Regions from separate parts of the Streptomyces sp. NBC_00210 genome, predicted to be linked through region 1. Evidence: riboswitches for the same ligand, from Rfam matches in the RefSeq annotation. Region 1 holds a riboswitch; the other holds the start of a gene.
What was found. A riboswitch is a leader RNA that binds a small molecule or an ion and turns the genes downstream of it on or off. The one in region 1 is predicted to bind glycine.

Region 1 (3,480 bases):
CGAAACCCGATGGCCTGGTGCTCATAGTGCCCGGTACGGAAAGGGACCTGCTCGGCCCCATGTCCGTACGCACGCTGCCCGGGGTCGGGCCGGCGACGGGGGAGCATCTGCGGCGGGCCGGTATGACCACGGTCGCCGATCTGGCGGAGGCCGGCGAGGACGAGCTCGTACGGCTGCTGGGCAAGGCGCACGGGACCTCGCTGTTCCGGATGGCCAGGGGGTATGACGACCGGCCCGTGGTGGCCGAGCGGGACACCAAGTCGGTGTCGGTCGAGGACACCTTCGACGTGGATCTGCACGACCGGGTGCGGGTGCGGATCGAGGTGGACCGGCTCGCGGACCGCTGTGTGCGGCGGCTGCGGGCGTCCGGGCACTCGGGACGGACGATCGTGCTGAAGGTACGGAGGTACGACTTCTCGACGCTGACGCGCTCGGAGACGCTGCGCGGGCCGACGGACGACCCTGCAGTGGTGCGGGAGGCCGCGGGGCGGCTGCTGGAGGCCGTGGACACGACAGGCGGGGTGCGGCTGCTCGGGGTCGGCGTGAGCGGGCTCGCGGACTACACACAGGAGGATCTGTTCGCCCAGGCCGCCGCTGACGAGCAGGCCGAATCCGTACCGGGCAAACCCGAAGAAGCGGCGGTGGAGGCCGAACAGGGGGCGCAGGGGGCCGAAAAGGCGTCCGGGCCGGAGCCGGAGCCGGTGGTGCCCGCGGAGCGGCGCTGGGCGGCGGGGTACGACGTACGGCACGCCGAGTACGGGGCGGGATGGGTGCAGGGCAGCGGCGTCGGCCGGGTCACCGTGCGGTTCGAGGAGCCGGGGTCGCCGCCCGGCCGCGTGCGCACCTTCCGGGTGGACGATCCGGACCTGGAATTGTCCGATCCGCTTCCGCTGGTGCCGCTGCCCGCGTCCGGGCCGGAGCCGGCTCAGTCCTCCTGGCCTGCTACGCGGCCGAAGGAGGTGTCAGTCGAGGAGGGCGGGGAACCCGAGGGGGGAGCGGGACCGGAGGAGGGCGCCGGCGTCTCGGGCGGCGCGGAGAGCTCGAGGCCGTAGTGGTGGTAGAGCTGCAGCTCCTGCTCGGGGGAGAGATGACGGCCGACGCCGAAGTCCGGTGCGTCCTTGATCAGCGAGCGCTCGTACGGGACGTGCAGGGTGTCGTCGACGACCTTGCTCGGCTCCAGCGGGACGAAGGCGTCCCTGCTGAACAGGCCGGTGCGCACGGCCGCCCACTCGGGCACACCCGTAGCATCGTCCAGATACACCTCGTCCACAGTCCCGATCTTGGTGCCGTTGCGGTCGAACGCCTTGCGGCCGATCAGGCTGCGCGGATCGATGTCGGTCTGCACGGTCCCTCCAATTGGTCGCAACTGCTGATTAAATACTACAAAAGTGCACATCAGTGGTGTCGGCCACTTGAGCGATCGACGAGGGGGCGCGCTGGTACGCTGGCAAGCGGCTGCTGACCCCGTGCGGGAGAGTCCACCGGTAACGTACCGGCGGCGCCGAAGGAGCAAATCCTCCCCGGAATCTCTCAGGCCCCTGTACCGCACGGACGAGGTCACTCTGGAAAGCAGAGCGGGTGTCGGACGGCATCCGCTCTCACCGACGGTGAAAGCCGGGGCGCCTCGTGCGCGCCGGTGAAGCTCTCAGGTTGAGATGACAGAGGGGGAGGCCGTCCGGGCATCCGCGCCGGATGCCCCTCGTAGGTCGCGTCAGACCAGGAGGCCTCCTTAATGACCGCCAACCGCATTCCGCTCTCCCAGCTCGAGCGAGGCACCCCCTTCGAGCAGCGCCACATCGGGCCCGACGCCGAGTCCCAGGCCAAGATGCTGGCACACGTCGGGTACGGCTCACTCGACGAGCTGACCGCCGCCGCGGTACCTGATGTGATCAAGAGCGCGGAGGCGCTGAACCTCCCGGACGCGCGCACCGAGGCCGACGTCCTCGCCGAGCTGCGCACTCTTGCAGACCGCAACCAGGTGCTCGCGCCGATGATCGGCCTCGGTTACTACGGCACCTTCACGCCGCCGGTCATCCTGCGCAACGTCATGGAGAACCCGGCCTGGTACACCGCGTACACGCCCTACCAGCCGGAGATCTCTCAGGGCCGGCTCGAGGCGCTGCTCAACTTCCAGACGATGGTCGCCGAGCTGACGGGGCTGCCCACCTCCGGCGCCTCGCTGCTCGACGAGGCCACTGCCGCCGCCGAGGCCATGTCGCTCGCCCGCCGGGTCGGCAAGGTCAAGAACGGCGTCTTCCTGGTCGACGCCGACGCCCTGCCGCAGACCATCGCGGTGATAGAGACCCGTGCCGAACCGACCGGCGTCGAGGTCGTCGCCGCCGACCTGAGCGAAGGCATCCCGGCCGAGATCGCCGAGCGCGGCGTCTTCGGCGTGCTGCTCCAGTACCCGGGCGCGTCGGGTGCCGTACGCGACATCAAGCCCCTCATCGAGCAGGCGCACGAGCTCGGCGCGATCGTCACCGTGGCCGCCGATCTGTTGGCGCTGACCCTGCTCACCTCGCCGGGCGAGCTGGGTGCCGACATCGCCGTGGGCACCACGCAGCGCTTCGGCGTCCCGATGGGCTTCGGCGGCCCGCACGCCGGTTACATGGCCGTACGAGAGAAGTTCGCGCGCAGCCTGCCCGGCCGGCTGGTGGGTGTCTCCGTCGACGCCGACGGCAACAAGGCGTACCGGCTTGCGCTGCAGACCCGTGAGCAGCACATCCGCCGGGAGAAGGCGACCAGCAACATCTGCACCGCCCAGGTGCTGCTCGCCGTCATGGCGGGGATGTACGCCGTCTACCACGGCCCCGAGGGCCTGCGCTCGATCGCGCAGCGCACCCACCGGTACGCGACGCTGCTCGCCGCGGGCCTGCGGGCCGGTGGTGTGGAGGTCGTGCACGGTTCGTACTTCGACACGCTGACCGCCCGGGTGCCCGCCAAGGCCGCCGAGGTCGTCGCCGCCGCCCGCGTGGGCGGGGTCAACCTCCATCTCGTCGACGCCGACACCGTCTCCATCGCCTGCGACGAGACCACCGGACGTACGCAGCTGACCGCCGTATGGGCCGCCTTCGGCGTCGAGGGCGACATCGAGGCGCTGGACGCGGCGACCGCGGATTCGCTGCCCGAGTCGCTGCTGCGCACCGACGACTACCTGACGCATCCGGTCTTCCACCAGCACCGTTCCGAGACGGCGATGCTGCGCTATCTGCGCAAGCTGGCCGACCGGGACTACGCGCTGGACCGCGGCATGATCCCGCTCGGCTCCTGCACGATGAAGCTGAACGCGACCACCGAGATGGAGCCGGTCACCTGGCCGGAGTTCGGGCAGATCCACCCCTTCGCGCCGGTCGAGCAGGCCGACGGGTACCTCACGCTCATCCATGAGCTGGAGGAGCGCCTGGCCGAGGTCACCGGGTACGACGCGGTGTCCATCCAGCCCAACGCCGGTTCGCAGGGCGAGCTCGCGGGCCTGCTCGC
Region 2 (3,480 bases), 4.7 Mb from region 1:
TCCGAGGCGATCATCTCGAGGGTGGACTGCTGGCGGTGGAGCTCGGCGTCGACAGCGGCGGCGACGTCCGGGTCCAGCTCATGGAGAGGGGTGTTGAGAAGCGACATCAGGCGATCCCTAGAGTCGTGGTCGGTCGGCGAACGTGGTCAGCCGGCGAACTCGGTGTACTCGTCCGCGGAGAGCAGGTCCTTCGGCTCCTGTGCGACACGCACCTTGAAGAGCCAGCCGCCCTCGAACGGTGCGGAGTTCACCAGCGACGGGTCGTCCACGACGTCCTGGTTCGCCTCGACGACCTCGCCGCTGACCGGCGAGTACAGGTCGCTGACGGACTTGGTCGACTCCAGCTCGCCGCAGGTCTCGCCCGCGGCCACCGTGTCACCGACCTCCGGGAGCTGTACGTACACCACATCGCCGAGCGCGTTGGCCGCGTGCTCCGTGATGCCGACCGTCGACACGCCGTCCTCGGCGGCCGACAGCCACTCGTGCTCCTTGCTGTAGCGCAGCTGCTGGGGGTTGCTCATGGCCTGAATTCTCCTGTATGCGGGGGAGTGCTGATGAACGATGGCTCGGTGCGCAGTGTCACTTCTGGCGCTTGTAGAACGGCAGCGCCACGACCTCGTACGGCTCGTGCGTGCCGCGGACGTCGATGCCGACGCCGGGGGTGCCAGGGGCGGCGTGCGCCGCGTCCACATACGCGATGGCGATCGGCTTGCCGAGCGTGGGGGACGGAGCGCCGGAGGTGACCTCGCCGATCACCCGGCCGTCGGCGACCACGTTCATGCCGGCGCGGGGAACCCGGCGGCCTTCGGCGATCAGGCCGACGAGCTTGCGCGGCGGGTTGGTCTCCGCGCGCTCGGCCGCGGCGCGCAGCGCGTCGCGGCCGACGAAGTCCCCCGCCTTCTCGAACTTCACGACCCGGCCGAGGCCCGCGTCGAAGGGGGTCAGCGCGGTCGTCAGCTCATGCCCGTACAGCGGCATGCCCGCCTCCAGGCGCAGCGTGTCGCGGCAGGAGAGCCCGCAGGGGATGAGGCCCACCGGGGCCCCCGCCTCGGTCAGTGCCTGCCAGAGCTTCTCGGCGTGCTGCGGCTCGACGAAGAGCTCGAAGCCGTCCTCGCCGGTGTAGCCGGTGCGGGCGATCAGCGCCGGGACGCCGGCCACCGTGCCGGGCAGGCCCGCGTAGTACTTGAGACCGTCCAGGTCGGCGTCGGTGAGCGACTTCAGGATGCCGGGGGACTGAGGGCCCTGGACGGCGATCAGCGCGTACGCGTCACGGTCGTCGCGCACCTCGGCGTCGAAGCCGGCAGCGCGCTCGGTCAGCGCGTCCAGGACGATCTGCGCGTTGCCCGCGTTGGCGACGACCATGTACTCGGTCTCGCCGAGGCGGTAGACGATCAGGTCGTCGACGATCCCGCCGTCCTCCTGACAGATCATGGTGTAGCGCGCGCGGCCCACGGCGACGGAGCCGATGTTGCCCACCAGCGCGTAGTCGAGGAGGCCCGCGGCCTGCGGTCCGGTGACGGTGATCTCGCCCATGTGCGAGAGATCGAAGAGACCGGCCTTGGTGCGTACGGCGTTGTGCTCATCGCGCTCACTGCCGTACCGCAGCGGCATGTCCCAGCCCGCGAAGTCGGTCATGGTCGCACCCAGCGAACGGTGCAGGGCATCGAGGGCGGTGAGACGGGGGGCGTTGCTCATAGATATGGCTCCCAGGGCAGGCCGGCGAGGACAATCCTCCCCATCTGTCATCGGAACCTGAGAGGTTCGTCTCGACCGCACGTAGTGGTGGTCGTGACTTGCACCTTGGGTGGAGCCACTCGACAGCGGCTCGCTTTTCAGATCTGCCTCATCACACGCGGTACGGGGCCTGAGAGATTCAAGGGAGGAACTTGCTCCTTCGGCGCCCGGCACACAGTGGCCAGGACTCTCCCGCGTGGATTCAAGCGGCCGGTATGCAGTTGGCGGGCACATCATTGCACGCATCGTCGCCATGTGGGGTGTCCGGCCCCGATCCGGGCAGCCGCACTTCACAGGCAGTCCTCGGCTGCAAAACGGTTGTGCCACATTACCGATTCTTTACACTTCATGGGCAAGGGTGAGGGTGACCCGAGACAGGGGAGGGCGATGACGTTGCAGCGGTCCGGTGCATACGTGACGACCGCGGGGGTGTCCGTCCAGCAGGACGCGCCCGTGCGGGAGCTTTCCGGGGCGCCCGTGCCCGTGCTGCGCGACCTGAGGGACCGCTCGGGGCGCAGTCCGCACACCCTGCGCTTCGTCGCCGGTGATGTCGTGGTCGTCTCCGGCCTGCCGGGCAGCGGAAAGTCCACGCTGATCAGACACGCGGCGAGCGGCAGGGGGATCGACTCGCAGGACACCCGGGACCGCTGGGACGCGTGGATGCCACGGCTGCTGCCGTACGCCGTCTACCGCCCGCTGGTGCGGATCGCCCACTACGCGGGACTGCGGCGCGCGCTCCGTTCGGGTCTGGGCGTGGTCGTGCACGACTGCGGCACCCAGGCGTGGGTGCGGCGCTGGCTGGCCCGGGAGGCGCGCCGCCGCGGCAGTGGCCTCCATCTGGTCCTGCTCGACGTCACGCCCGTGGTGGCCAGGGAGGGCCAGCGCGAGCGCGGCCGCGGGGTCTCCGGCTATGCCTTCGCCCGGCACAGACGGGCGGTGGGCCGGCTGATCCGCGACGCGGAGGCCGGGCGGCTGCCTGCGGGCTGCGCATCGGCCGTCCTGCTGGACCGGGACGCGGCGGCGGCGCTGACGCGGGTGGGCTTCGAGGAGTCGTAGTGCCGTGACCGGCAGGGGTGCCCGGGTTGCCGGACAGGCGGGGTGCCCGGGTGGGCCGGACGGGCCGGGTGCCCGGGTGGGCCCGGCATCGGGACCGAGGGGCCCGCACCCACCCGCTCCGGTGGGCCCCGGCGGCGTTAGGGTCGATGGCGCCAGACCGTACGAAGCCGGGGGAGAAGGACGCACATGCACACACCGGAGCAGGCCCATCCGCATCCGTATGGGGGCTGGCCGGCGAACGAGCTCGAAGAGGTGCTCGCCGTGTCCCTCGGCAACCCTTCGGCCGGAGGCCGCCTCGTCGAGGTGCTCGGCCGCAGCCACATCTGGGTGCCGCTGCCCAACGGCGGCAGCCCGGACAGCCCGAACCTCGATCTGCCCACGATGGACATCGAGGGCGCCGCGTACGTCCCGGTCTACAGCTCCGAGCAGCAGTTCATGGCATGCGTCGGCAGCCATATGCCCTTCACCGTCGCCCCCGCCCGCGAATTCGCCCGGGGCCTGCCCCCGCAGCTCGGCATCGCGGTGAACCCGGGCGGCGCCGTCGGTGCCCCGCTTCCGCCGCCGGCCGTCGCCGAGTTGTGCCGGGTGGGGCGCACTGTGCTGGACGGGCCCGCGACCGGCGGCCGGGTGCGGCTCTTCGAGCCCGACTGGCAGGAGGAGCCGGTCGACTTCCTCGCAGCCGCGGCCGGT

Region 2: another riboswitch for glycine. It lies ahead of gcvT (glycine cleavage system aminomethyltransferase GcvT); the one in region 1 lies ahead of gcvP (aminomethyl-transferring glycine dehydrogenase).

What each region holds. Positions count from the first base shown of each region.
Region 1 covers NZ_CP108120.1:7,386,363-7,389,842, forward strand. The annotation lists partial or broken gene OG729_RS33485 (DNA polymerase IV) at 1-1,043, shown strand, start outside; gene OG729_RS33490 (PRC-barrel domain-containing protein) at 926-1,345, opposite strand; glycine riboswitch at 1,460-1,556, shown strand; gene gcvP (aminomethyl-transferring glycine dehydrogenase) at 1,733-3,480, shown strand, end outside.
Region 2 covers NZ_CP108120.1:2,664,345-2,667,824, reverse strand. The annotation lists gene glyA (serine hydroxymethyltransferase) at 1-107, opposite strand, end outside; gene gcvH (glycine cleavage system protein GcvH) at 147-521, opposite strand; gene gcvT (glycine cleavage system aminomethyltransferase GcvT) at 580-1,695, opposite strand; glycine riboswitch at 1,844-1,939, opposite strand; gene OG729_RS11915 (AAA family ATPase) at 2,122-2,790, shown strand; gene OG729_RS11910 (enhanced serine sensitivity protein SseB) at 2,977-3,480, shown strand, end outside.